Regions from separate parts of the Streptomyces sp. NPDC002793 genome, predicted to be linked through region 3. Evidence: riboswitches for the same ligand, from Rfam matches in the RefSeq annotation. Region 3 holds a riboswitch; each other region holds the start of a gene.

Region 1 (4,051 bases), on a different contig from region 3:
ACGCCTCACTCCGTGAGGACTCCGGGCAGGGCGAGTCGGACGCGTACGCCGCCTCGGAGTTCCCCTTCGGCCGCGCGTACGACCGGGTCGTCGCGCTGACGCGTTCCGGTACGACGACGGAGGTGCTCGGCCTGCTGAACCGGCTGCGGGGGGCCACCAGGACCGTTGCCGTGACCGCCGATCCGCACACTCCCGTGATGGGCGCGGCCGACGACGTGGTCGTCCTCGACTTCGCCGACGAACGGTCCGTGGTCCAGACGAGGTTCGCGACCACCTCGCTGACCCTGTTCCGCGCCCACCTCGGGCTGCACACCGAGGACGTCGTACGGGACGCCGAGACCGCCTTGGCGGAGCCGCTGCCCGAAGGCCTGCTGGACTGCGCCCAGTTCAGCTTCCTGGGGCGCGGCTGGACGGTCGGGCTCGCCAACGAGGCGGCCCTCAAGATGAAGGAGGCGTCGCTGTCCTGGACCGAGTCGTACCCGGCGATGGAATACCGGCACGGCCCCATCAGCATCGCCACGACCGGCACGGCGACCTGGATGTTCGGCGCCGCCCCGGAGGGGCTGCGGGAGCAGGTGCTGGCGACCGGGGCCCGCTGGGTGGAGAGCGGCCTGGACCCGCTGGCCGACCTGGTCCGGGTGCAGCGGCTGGCGATCGCCCGCGCGGCGGCCCGCGGTCTCGATCCCGACCTGCCGCGCCATCTGACCCGCTCCGTGGTGCTCGACCCGTCAGCGGGCGCCTGAAGGCCCCGGGGCATGCCGCGTACCGGGCCGGCGGGCGGCCCGGTACGCGGCCTCGGCCATGACGGGGGTCAGGCCTCTTCGAAGTAGGCGTCCAGCGCCTCGTCGAGTTCGGCCGTCCACGTCTTCAGGTCACTCCGGGCGGCGGCCTCGACCTCGGCGTTGAACCACCGGCGGCTCGACAGGTGGACGGTCACGGTGAACCGGCGCCCGAAACGGCCGGTCTTGACCTCGACCGCGCCGATCTCGGACCAGTCGAACTCCGCCTCCTGGTCGTCGAGCCGGAAGCGGACGCCCTCGGCGTCCACTTTGATGGACCCTCGCCGGTCGCTGACCTCGAAGACGGGCCCGTCCTCCTTGCGGGCGGCCTCGGCGTCCGGGGTCGCCTCGTCAGCCGGGGCCTCGTCCGGGGTCGCCTCGTCAGCCGGGGCCTCGTCCGGGGTCGCCTCGTCAGCCGGGGCCTCGTCCGGGGTCGCGTCCTCGGCAGCCGTGGAATCGTCCACGGCCTCCTCGGCCTGCGCGTCCACGGCCGCTTCCTCCGGGGTGCCCTCGGTCGCCGCCGTCTTCTCCGCTTCCGCCTCCGTCCGCGCGGGGGCAGGGGCCGTCAGGCCGGGGATGTACGCCGGGTCTGTACCCGCGGCGAACTCGGACTTGATCTTCGAATCTATGCGCTGCTCCACGGCGGGCAGTATGGACGACGAAGCTGTACGAGACCAGTCACCCGGGCTCCGCCCGGCCTGTCGCCGGTGCTCCGGCCGCCCGGCACGGCGTACCCCGGAGACGACTGACGGGTGGTGCGGGTTCCGCCGAACCCGCACCACCCGTCAGTCCTGTCCCTCTGTCACACGCCCGTGCGTCAGCGGTTCCGCCTCCGCGAGGACTCAGTAGGCCCCGAAGACGTTGTCGATCGAGCCGTACCTGTCCGCGGCGTAGTTGCACGCGGCCGTGATGTTGGCGACCGGGTCGTAGCTGTCCGTCGACGTACCGGGCACGTGGTAGGCCTGGAAGGTCGGGTCGATGACCTGGAGCAGGCCCTTGGACGGGATGCCCGCAGCGGCGTTGGAGTCCCAGTTGTTGATGGCCAGCGGGTCGCCGGCGGACTCGCGGATGATGTTGCGGTGGATGCCGTCGTAGCTGCCGGGGATGCCGTGCTCGGCCATGACGGCCAGCGACTCCTTGATCCAGCCGTCGAGGTCGTCCGTGTACGCGGCCGGTTCGGCGGCCGGAACGGCCTCGGCCGCCGGCGCGCCCTCGGCGGCGACGGTGTCGCTCGTACGCTCTGAGCGATCGGCGCGGCCGGACGAGGCGGAGGCCTTGGATTCGGCCTTCTCCGCCTTGTCCGCCGACTTGTTGTCGGCGTCGGCGCCGATGGTCAGCTGAAGACCGGGAAGAATCAGGTCGGGGTTTCCGCCGACGATCTTCTGATTGTCCTCGTACAGAGCCTTCCAGCCACCGCTCACGGAATGCTCGCGCGCGATCTTGGCAAGAGTGTCACCCGCGACCACGGAATAGGTGGCGGTCTCGGACTTCTGTGCGGCAATTCCCTTGCCGGACACGGCAGTAGACGTCGCCGCCTTTTCGACCGCGGCCGGCTGGGCCGGAGCGGCGAATGCGCCGGTCGCGCCGATCACCGGAAGGGCAAGGGCGGCTCCACCCGTGGTCACGGCGATGATGCCGCGAGTCAGCGAACTGGTCCTGAAACGACGGTGCTTACCATTTTCGGGCATGCTGGATTCCTCTCCGTCGCCTGCGAAGTGAGCTGTCGGGTTCGGGCTGGAGATGCCCGGCCGCATACGAATGCGACTTCACCCCGAGCCGCTCCGGTAACCGGATCGGCACTTACTTGGGTCCCCCGCTCCTGCCGTACGAAGAAGTGGTCGGGTAACCGGACGGCGGCAGGATTCGGCGTTCCGCCCGGAGTGATGGCGACCGTAGGCGAGAAATAGGGAAAGGAACAAGCCTGGCGCGGTGATCACAATTCCCCCGCAAGATCGATTCATGGGAATTCATGTAATCCACCCCACACCGAGCCGGGCATTCCCGTTGGCACAGAAGGGAACCGACTGCCGCGCCCGTGCGTCCGGGGCGCGCGAAGTGACCCTCGTCACCGAGTCCGATTCGGGCGTTTTGCTCCAGAGAGAAGGGGTGCGGGTCGCACGAAATGACCTTTTATGGATTACGGGATGAATTCAATAAAACTAGATTAAATCGGGCATAAAACCCATAACTGACCCCATCTAGGCAAACCGCAAGTGGATGCCGGTGGAGCCATGGCCTCTACAGCCCCACTGCGAGGTACACCCTCAACGACACCTCGCATCTGCCAGGCACTGTGCTCACATACATTGCACATGCGCCCGTGATCCCCATATCGTGTCGCACATGCAGTCCTACACCATCGGTCAGGCGGCACGTCTCCTCGGCGTGAGCCCGGACACCACCCGCCGCTGGGCGGACGCCGGCAGGGTCGCGACCCATCGCGACGAAGCCGGGCGCCGTCTCATCGACGGCCGTGATCTGGCCGCCTTCTCGGTCGAGGTCGCCCAGGTCGGCCCCGGCGAGGACGAAGTCCCCTACACCTCCGCGCGGAACGCCTTCCCCGGCATCGTCACCGCGGTGAAGCTCGGTGACATCGCGGCCCAGGTCGAGATCCAGGCCGGCCCGCACCGCCTCGTCTCCCTCCTCACCCGGGAAGCCGTCGAGGAGCTGGGGCTCGAGGTCGGCATGCGGGCCACGGCCCGGGTGAAGTCGACCAGCGTGCACATCGACCGCGCCTGACGCGACGGCCCCCACCGAGGAGTTCTCCGATGCCCTTCCCCCTCACCGGCCGCCGGACCGGGGCCGCGGCCCTGTCGGTGGCACTGCTCGCCACCCTGGCCGCGTGCGGCAGCGACGACGGCAACGACTCCGCCGCGCCGGACACCGAGCTGACCGTGCTCGCCGCTTCCTCGCTGACCGACGTCTTCGCGACGGCCGGTGCCGCGTACGAGAAGGAGCACCCCGGCACGGAGGTCACCTTCTCCTTCGCCGGGTCGCAGGAACTCGCCGCCCAGGTGAGGCAGGGCGCTCCCGCCGACGCCCTGGTCACCGCCGACACCAGGACGATGGACGGGCTTTCGGCGGACACCGGCAAGCCGACGGTCATCGCGAGGAACCGTCTGGTCATCGCCACCGGCCGAGGAAACCCCGAGAAGGTCCTCGGCCTCGCGGATCTCGCCGATCCCGCCCTCAAGGTGGTCCTGGCCGCCCCCGAGGTCCCCGTCGGCCGCTACGGCCGGCAGGTCCTGGACGCCCAGGGGATCGACGTGAAG
Region 2 (4,051 bases), on a different contig from region 3:
CCGACCTGGACGCGGCGACCCTGGAGGACGCGCAGGCGTTCTTCCGGACGTACTACGCGCCGAACAACGCGGTGCTCTCGGTGGTCGGGGACATCGACCCGGAGCAGACGCTCGCGTGGGTCGAGAAGTACTTCGGCTCCATCCCCTCCCACGACGGCAAGCAGCCCCCGCGCGACGGCTCGCTGCCCGCCGTCATCGGCGAACAGCTGCGCGAAGTGGTCGAGGAGGAGGTCCCCGCGCGTGCGCTGATGGCCGCCTACCGGCTGCCGCACGACGGCACGCGCGAGTGCGACGCCGCGGACCTCGCGCTGACCGTGCTCGGCGGCGGCGAGTCCTCCCGCCTGCACAACCGCCTGGTCCGCCGCGACCGTACGGCGGTCGCCGCCGGATTCGGTCTGCTCAGGCTGGCCGGCGCTCCCTCGCTCGGCTGGCTGGACGTCAAGACGTCCGGCGGCGTCGAGGTGCCCCGGATCGAGGAGGCCGTCGACGAGGAGCTCGCCCGCTTCGCCGAGGAGGGCCCCACGCCCGAGGAGATGGAGCGCGCCCAGGCCCAGCTGGAGCGTGAGTGGCTGGACCGGCTCGGCACGGTCGCCGGCCGCGCGGACGAACTGTGCCGGTACGCCGTCCTGTTCGGCGACCCGCAGCTCGCACTGACCGCGGTGGGCCGGGTGCTCGACGTGACGGCCGACGAGGTCAAGGCCGCCGCAAGGGCGCATCTGCGTCCCGACAACCGTGCGGTCCTGGTCTACGAGCCGCTCGAACCGGCCGACGAGACGGACGGCACCGACGCGCACGAGACCGACGCGCACGAGGGGGCCGACAAGTGACCGACGCCGCCGTGACTGGAGTAGCGATGGAGTACCACCCGCAGCCGACCGCCGGTGAGGCCCGGCCCTGGGCCTTTCCCGCGCCCGAACGCGGCGCCCTGCCCAACGGGCTGACCGTGCTGCGCTGTCACCGCCCCGGCCAGCAGGTCGTCGCCGTGGAGATCTTCCTCGACGCCCCGCTGGACGCCGAGCCCGAGGGCCTGGACGGTGTGGCCACGATCATGGCGCGCGCCCTGTCCGAGGGTACGGACAAGCACTCGGCGGAGGAGTTCGCCGCCGAGCTGGAGCGGTGCGGCGCCACGCTGGACGCGCACGCGGACCACCCGGGTCTGCGAGTCTCCCTGGAGGTCCCGGTCTCCCGGCTGGCCAAGGCCCTCGGTCTGGTCGCCGAGGCACTGCGCGCCCCGGCCTTCGCGGAGAGCGAGATCGAACGCCTGGTGGGCAACCGCCTCGACGAGATCCCGCACGAGCAGGCCAACCCGGCCCGCCGGGCCGCCAAGCAGCTCTCCAAGGAGCTCTTCCCCGCCACGGCGCGGATGTCGCGCCCGCGCCAGGGCACCGAGGAGACGGTCCGGCGGATCGACGCCGCCGCCGTACGCGCCTTCTACGACGCCCATGTCCGCCCCTCCACCGCGACGGCGGTCGTCGTCGGCGACCTCACCGAGGTGGACCTGGACGCGCTGCTCTCCGACACCGTCGGGGACTGGTCGGGCAACGCCGGCCAGGCCCGGCCGGTGCCCCCGATCACCGCGGACGACACCGGCCGTGTGGTCATCGTCGACCGTCCCGGAGCCGTGCAGACCCAGCTGCTGATCGGCCGGATCGGAGCGGACCGGCACGACAGTGTGTGGCCGGCCCAGGTCCTCGGCACGTACTGCCTGGGAGGCACCCTCACCTCGCGGCTCGACCGTGTGCTGCGCGAGGAGAAGGGCTACACCTACGGCGTCCGGGCCTTCGGGCAGGTGCTGCGCTCGACGGCACCCGGGTCCGCCTCCGGGGCGACCGGCGCCGCGATGCTCGCCATCAGCGGCTCCGTCGACACGGAGTCCACCGGCCCCGCGCTCGACGACCTGTGGAAGGTCCTGCGGACCCTGGCGGCCGAGGGGCTCACCGACGCCGAACGCGAGACCGCCGTGCAGAACCTCGTGGGTGTGGCCCCGCTGAAGTACGAGACGGCGGCCTCCGTCGCGGGCACCCTGGCCGACCAGGTGGAGCAGCACCTGCCGGACGACTACCAGGCCCAGCTGTACGCCCGGCTGGCCGCGACCGGCACGGTCGAGGCGACCGCTGCCGTGGTCAACGCCTTCCCGGTCGACCGGCTGGTCACCGTCCTGGTCGGGGACGCCGCGCAGATCGCGGAGCCCGTGAAGGCCCTGGGGATCGGCGAGGTGTCGGTCGTCACCGGCTGACGGAACGGGACATGACGGACCCTGGCGCGTGCACCGGGCGCCAGGGTTCTGCCATGTGTCCGTTTCGTAAAGAAAATGCCTATTAATCCTGTGGGATGTGCGACAAAAGGCCCTTTCTGTTTGGTGCCGTGAAGGGCCCCGACCTAGCGTCGGCCCGGCTGTCCGCCAGACGAATGCCGCATCCGCGGCGCCGGGCAGCCATCGCCGAGTCCCCGTCAGGCGCGAGCCTGGGGAGCCGGGGACCCACGAAGTCCCTGGGGTGAATCGGATCCCTGTCACCTCGTCCGAGGTGTGGGGGCCCGTAGGAGACCTTCCTGCTCCGAACCCGTCAGCTAACCCGGTAGGCGAGAAGGAAGGAAAGGACCAGCCCCTCCATGGCGTTCATCCGTGCCACCGGGAAGCACCGTGCCCCGAGCCGCCTGACGCGCAAGAGCGCCGAGGTCGCCGGCATCGCGGCCCTGGCCACCGCCGGTGTCATCGGCACCACGGCCTCCCCGGCCCTCGCCGCGGACTCCGAGGCCGTCACCGCCACCGGCCTGACCCAGACCGTCGCCCTCGACACCACCCTCGCCGCCCAGATCGACGCCCAGGCGAAGGCCCAGAAGCACCAGGCCGACCTCGCGGCCGAGGCGAAGGCGAAGGCCGAGGCGGAAGCCAAGGCAAAGGCCGAGGCGAAGGCGGAGGCCGAGCGCAAGGCCGAAGCCCGCGCCGCGGAGGCGCGCGAGGCCGAGGCGCGCGCGGCGCGCGCCGCCGAGCGGGCCCGGCTGAACTCCTTCCACCTCCCGGTCGCCGGATCGCACGTGACCACCGGATATCAGTCCGGCGGCGCGCTCTGGTCCTCCGGAAGCCACTCCGGCGTGGACTTCCAGGCGGCGTCCGGCACCTCCGTCGTCGCCGTCGGCGCCGGTACGGTCGTCGAGGCGGGCTGGGGCGGCGCGTACGGCAACAACATCGTGCTGCGCATGAACGACGGCACGTACACCCAGTACGGCCACCTCTCCTCGATCGGTGTGTCCGTCGGCCAGAGCGTCGGCTCGGGTGAGCGGATCGGTGTGTCCGGCTCGACCGGCAACTCCACCGGACCGCACCTGCACTTCGAGGCCCGGACCACCCCCGAGTACGGCTCGGACATGGACCCCGTCGCCTACCTCCGTGCCCACGGCGTCCAGGTCTGACCGCACGCCGCACGACACCGCCCACGACGCAGGCCCCGGCATCCGCCGGGGCCTGCGTCATGTCCCGGAAGAGGTCGCGGAAGGGGTCGCGGAAGGCTCGTGGAAGTGCTTTTTGGCCAAAAGATATCCATGGATTCCACCCCGCCATCGGAAATTGTGGCCGGTTGCAATAGAGTCACGGAACAGGCGTCGATCGGCCGCGTTCCGCGGGGATTAAGGCGGAGGTTCGGACATGCGCATTCCCGCGCATTCGGTATGCACGGCAATCCGTGACGACATCGTCTCCGGTGTCTTCGAGCGCGGCAGCCGCCTCACCGAAGAGGTGCTCGCGCGTCGCTACGGCGTCTCCCGCGTCCCCGTGCGCGAGGCGTTGCGCACCCTGGAATCCGAGGGGTTCGTCGTCACCCGCAGGCATGCCGGTGCCTGCGTCGCCGAGCCCACGGAGCAGGAGGCCGCCGACCTCCTGGAGATCCGGATGCTCCTGGAACCACTCGGGGCGGCCCGCGCCGCGCAGCGCCGCACCGAGGCGCACCTCAAAGTGCTCCGAGGCCTGGTCAGGCTGGGGCAGGAGCGGGTGCGCAGGGGCGAGGGGGAGGATCTGCGCTCCCTGGGCGGCTGGTTCCACGAGACGCTGGCACAG
Region 3 (4,051 bases):
CTGGTTGACCTTGACGAGCAGGGCGTTGGCCGAGCCCTCCTCGATGCCGCGGGCGAGGCGCTCGGGGTTGGTGACGAACAGGTCGTCGCCGACGATCTGCACCTTGGAGCCGAGCTTGTCGGTGATGACCTTCCAGCCCGCCCAGTCGTCCTCGTACAGCGGGTCCTCGATGGACACGAGCGGGTACGCGGAGACGAGCTCCTCGTAGTACTCGGTCATCTCGGCGGCCGAGCGGGACTTGCCCTCGAACTCGTAGACGCCGTCCTTGTAGAACTCGGACGCGGCGACGTCGAGCGCGAGCGCGATGTCGCGGCCCGGGACGTAACCGGCCTCCTTGACGGCCTCCAGGATGAGGTCGAGGGCGGCGCGGTTGGACTCGAGGTTGGGGGCGAAGCCGCCCTCGTCACCGAGACCGGTGGAGAGGCCCTTGGTCTTCAGGACCTTCTTCAGCGTGTGGTAGATCTCCGCGCCCCAGCGAAGGGCCTCGGAGAAGGACTCGGCGCCGATCGGCGCGATCATGAACTCCTGGATGTCCACGTTGGAGTCGGCGTGCGAGCCGCCGTTCAGGATGTTCATCATCGGAACGGGCAGCAGGTGCGCGTTCGGGCCGCCGAGGTAGCGGAAGAGCGGGAGGTCGGAGGCCTCGGACGCGGCGTGCGCCACGGCCAGCGAGACACCGAGGATGGCGTTGGCGCCGAGCGAGCCCTTGTTCTCGGTCGCGTCCAGGTCGAACATCGCCTGGTCGATGAGGCGCTGCTCGGTGGCGTCGTAACCGACGAGCTCCGGGCCGATCTGCTCGATCACGGCGAGGACGGCCTTCTCGACGCCCTTGCCCTGGTAACGGTTCGGGTCACCGTCGCGAAGCTCGATGGCCTCGAACGCTCCGGTGGAGGCTCCGGACGGAACAGCAGCACGTCCCGTGCTGCCGTCGTCGAGGCCGACCTCGACCTCGACCGTGGGGTTCCCCCGGGAGTCGAGGATTTCCCTGGCTACGACGACGTCGATGGACGGCACGAGGCATCTCCTTCTGGGATCTGACACTGGTTGTGCAGGGTCACTGTGGCCTTGCGCCACGAGCCTAACCGGCCCGGCCCGCTCCGTCGGCCGTACGCCCGTCCCCTGGGACGAAAAAGGACCCGCGGGCCCTCATTCCGGGCAAAGCTCCAGAATTCTACTGGCAAGTAACCACAAGAAGTGAACACGCATCCCCTGACGCGTCCGCGAACGGACCCCGGCCCGGCACGCGGGGGGTCAGCGCGCCGGGCCGGGCCACCGGGCCACCGGGGCAGGAGGGGACCCCGGGCGGCTGGTGCCTACTTCAGGTGGAGCTGCTGCCCCGGGAAGATCAGGTCGGCGTCGTCGACGATGTCGTCGTTCAGCTCGAAGAGCTTCTCCCAGCCGCCCTTGACCTTCTTCGCGTCGGCGATCTTGCTGAGGGTGTCGCCGGACTTCACCTTGTACTCGCCGTCACCCTTCTCGACCTTCTCGCCGGTCGGGGTGGTGACGGTCTTCGCGGGGGCCTCACGCTTCTCGCTGCGCGTGGTGGGCTGCTCGGCCTTGCGCTCCAGTGCGGCCTGCGGGGCCGTGTCGCCGTTCTTCTCGGAACCGGAGCCGGTGTCGACGCCCGGATCCACCCCGTCGTTCGTCAGGCCGCCGGCGCCGGCGCAGGCCCAGGCGCCCGGGCCCTGCAGGTCGAGGAGCTTCTCGGCGGCGGCTATCTGCTGGCCCTTGGTGGCCAGGTCGGCACGGGCGGCGTACTGGGTACCGCCGGCGGCGGCCCAGCTGGACTGCGAGAACTGCAGGCCGCCGTAGTAGCCGTTGCCGGTGTTGATGGACCAGTTGCCACCCGACTCGCACTGGGCGACGGCGTCCCAGGTCTCGACGGAGGCGGCAGAGGCGCCGGTCGCACCCATGAGCGGGACGGCGACGGCGGCACCGGTGACACCGGCCAGGGTCGCGATACGGACGGCCTTGGACGGGCGACGGTGCTTGCCCTTGCTGGAAAGCAGCATGGTTCTCCTCACCGACGCCTACGAGGTGAGCTGTCGGGTTCGGGCCTGTGAGTTGCCCGGTCACCCGCTCCCGCGGACGACTTCACCCCTAGCCGCACCCCGCCCGTCTTCCGACGGCCGGGTCCGGCACTTACCTGGGTCCCCCGCTCCTGCCTACGGCGCTTTACGCGTCGGTCCCCTTCGGCCGACGGCAGGATTCGGCGTGACGGTCGAAGGTGCCCGCGGTGCGAGCGGCTCCGACCGTAAACACACGCAACCCCTACATTCAAAGATGGACATAACGGCTAATCAGCACGTAACGGCCAGTCGGATCGAGCTGTTTTCGCAGGTCGGAGCCAATATGGACGGATCGGGCGGACGGGGCGCTCCAGTTGACGCAAAGAGACCCATGTCTCACTTACGCATAAGTGGACATAGGCCTCTGAACTGCCCCTGTTTTCGGGGCCTTTTTGCGCTTTTGATCAGTCGGCGGTGGTGGTCTCCGCCGAGTCGCCCGGCGCGTTCGCCCCGACGAGTCCGAGGTCCAGGCTCTGGCCGGGGAGGATCAGGTCCGGGTCGGAGCCCAGCTCGTCCTTGTTGGCCTCGTAGAGCGCGGACCAGCCGCCGGAGAGCTCCTGCGCGTCCGCGATCGCCCAGAGGTTGTCGCCGTCGCGGACGGTGTACGTCCCCTCGGCGCCCTCACGTGCCCCGGAGTCGCCGCGCGAGGCGTGGCGCCCGGAGTCCCGTCCGGCGTCCGGACCGGAACCGGCGTCCGCCTCGGGAGCCGGGGTGCCGCGGTGCTTCCCGCCGTTCGCCCCGTCGCCCTTCGAGTCGCCGGGCGTACCGGATGCCTCGGGAGACGGCGTCGCGGACGGCGAGGCGCCGGCCTCGCCCCGGTCCGTCGAGTCCTCGGTCGTGTCCTCGTCCGCGCCGCCCTCGGCGTCGCCGGAGCCCTCAGGGGCTTCCGAGGCGTCCGACTCGTCCTCGGCGCCCGCCGTCTCGTCCTCCGCGTCCGACGCCTCGGGCGAGGGGGTCCCGGACGGGGTCGCGGTGTCCGAGGGCTCGGCGGAGGGCTCGTCGCCCGGGTCGACGCCGGGCAGCCCCTCGTCCACGGCGAGCCCGGAGATCACCGAGCAACTGGACCACGCCTGGGGTCCCTTGTCGGCCAGCACCTTCTCCGCGACGGCTATCTGCTGCGAGCGGCTCGCGAGGTCGGCGCGGGACGCGTAGTCCGTGCCGCCGTAGTCCGACCAGGTGTCCTCGGAGAGCTGCAGGCCACCGTAGTAGCCGTTGCCGAGGTCGGCACTCCACATGCCGCCGCTCTCGCACTCGGCGACCCGGTCCCAGGTCGACGCGTCTGCGGCTTGTGCGCTGCCCGCGCCGAGCAGCGGGATGGCGATGGCCGATCCCGTGACGCCTGCGGCGACGACGATGGCGGGTGCCTGGCGTGGGCGACGGTGTCTGCCGGTCGCGGAGCCCATGGGATTGCCTTCCGTGTGACTGACATGTGTAACGGGTTGGTCGAACGGTGAACCTAGCCCTACTCGAACGTGTGTCACAAGTCGATGCAGCGGAGATCACGTGAAAGTCACAGAGTTGACAGGCTGTCACTTTCTGCGGCCGGATGTCCGGGATCGAACTCGACGGGAAGTGTGCGTAGTCCGCGCATGATCAGCCCTCCACGCCAGCGCAAATCGGCAGGTTCCGCAGCGAGCCGCAGGTCGGGGAGGCGTCTCAGCAGGGTCGCCAGCGCCACCCGGCCCTCCAGCCGGGCCAGCGGCGCCCCCAGGCAGTAGTGGATGCCGTGCCCGTATCCGAGGTGCTGATTGTCACTCCGAGCGAGGTCCAGGGTGTCCGCATCCTGAAATCGCTCCGGGTCGCGGTCGGCTGCGGCCAGCACCACGAGAACGGGGTCCCCCGCCGCGATGTCCTGTCCTCCCAGCGTCACGGGTTCGGTGGCGTAGCGCCACGTCGCGAGCTCCACCGGACCGTCGTAGCGCAGCAGCTCCTCCAAGCCCGTGTCGAGGAGGTCCGTCTCCCCGGCGGCCAGCGAGCGTTCC

Evidence for each region. A riboswitch is a leader RNA that binds a small molecule or an ion and turns the genes downstream of it on or off. The one in region 3 is predicted to bind cyclic di-AMP.
Region 1: linked by a shared signal. The riboswitch ahead of ABT001_RS33240 (transglycosylase SLT domain-containing protein) and the one ahead of ABT001_RS00435 (transglycosylase family protein) in region 3 are both predicted to bind cyclic di-AMP.
Region 2: linked by a shared signal. The riboswitch ahead of ABT001_RS25080 (M23 family metallopeptidase) and the one ahead of ABT001_RS00435 (transglycosylase family protein) in region 3 are both predicted to bind cyclic di-AMP.

The regions. Positions count from the first base shown of each region.
Region 1 covers NZ_JBEOVL010000063.1:18,548-22,598, forward strand. Annotated here, with positions in the region: gene ABT001_RS33230 (SIS domain-containing protein) at 1-743, shown strand, start outside; gene ABT001_RS33235 (hypothetical protein) at 812-1,420, opposite strand; gene ABT001_RS33240 (transglycosylase SLT domain-containing protein) at 1,622-2,467, opposite strand; cyclic di-AMP (ydaO/yuaA leader) riboswitch at 2,470-2,650, opposite strand; gene ABT001_RS33245 (TOBE domain-containing protein) at 3,123-3,518, shown strand; gene modA (molybdate ABC transporter substrate-binding protein) at 3,548-4,051, shown strand, end outside.
Region 2 covers NZ_JBEOVL010000029.1:23,634-27,684, reverse strand. Annotated here, with positions in the region: gene ABT001_RS25090 (M16 family metallopeptidase) at 1-827, shown strand, start outside; gene ABT001_RS25085 (M16 family metallopeptidase) at 854-2,236, shown strand; cyclic di-AMP (ydaO/yuaA leader) riboswitch at 2,429-2,597, shown strand; gene ABT001_RS25080 (M23 family metallopeptidase) at 2,611-3,411, shown strand; gene ABT001_RS25075 (GntR family transcriptional regulator) at 3,644-4,051, shown strand, end outside.
Region 3 covers NZ_JBEOVL010000001.1:99,411-103,461, forward strand. Annotated here, with positions in the region: gene eno (phosphopyruvate hydratase) at 1-1,014, opposite strand, end outside; gene ABT001_RS00435 (transglycosylase family protein) at 1,314-2,012, opposite strand; cyclic di-AMP (ydaO/yuaA leader) riboswitch at 2,013-2,183, opposite strand; gene ABT001_RS00440 (transglycosylase family protein) at 2,474-3,472, opposite strand; gene ABT001_RS00445 (cytochrome P450 family protein) at 3,580-4,051, opposite strand, start outside.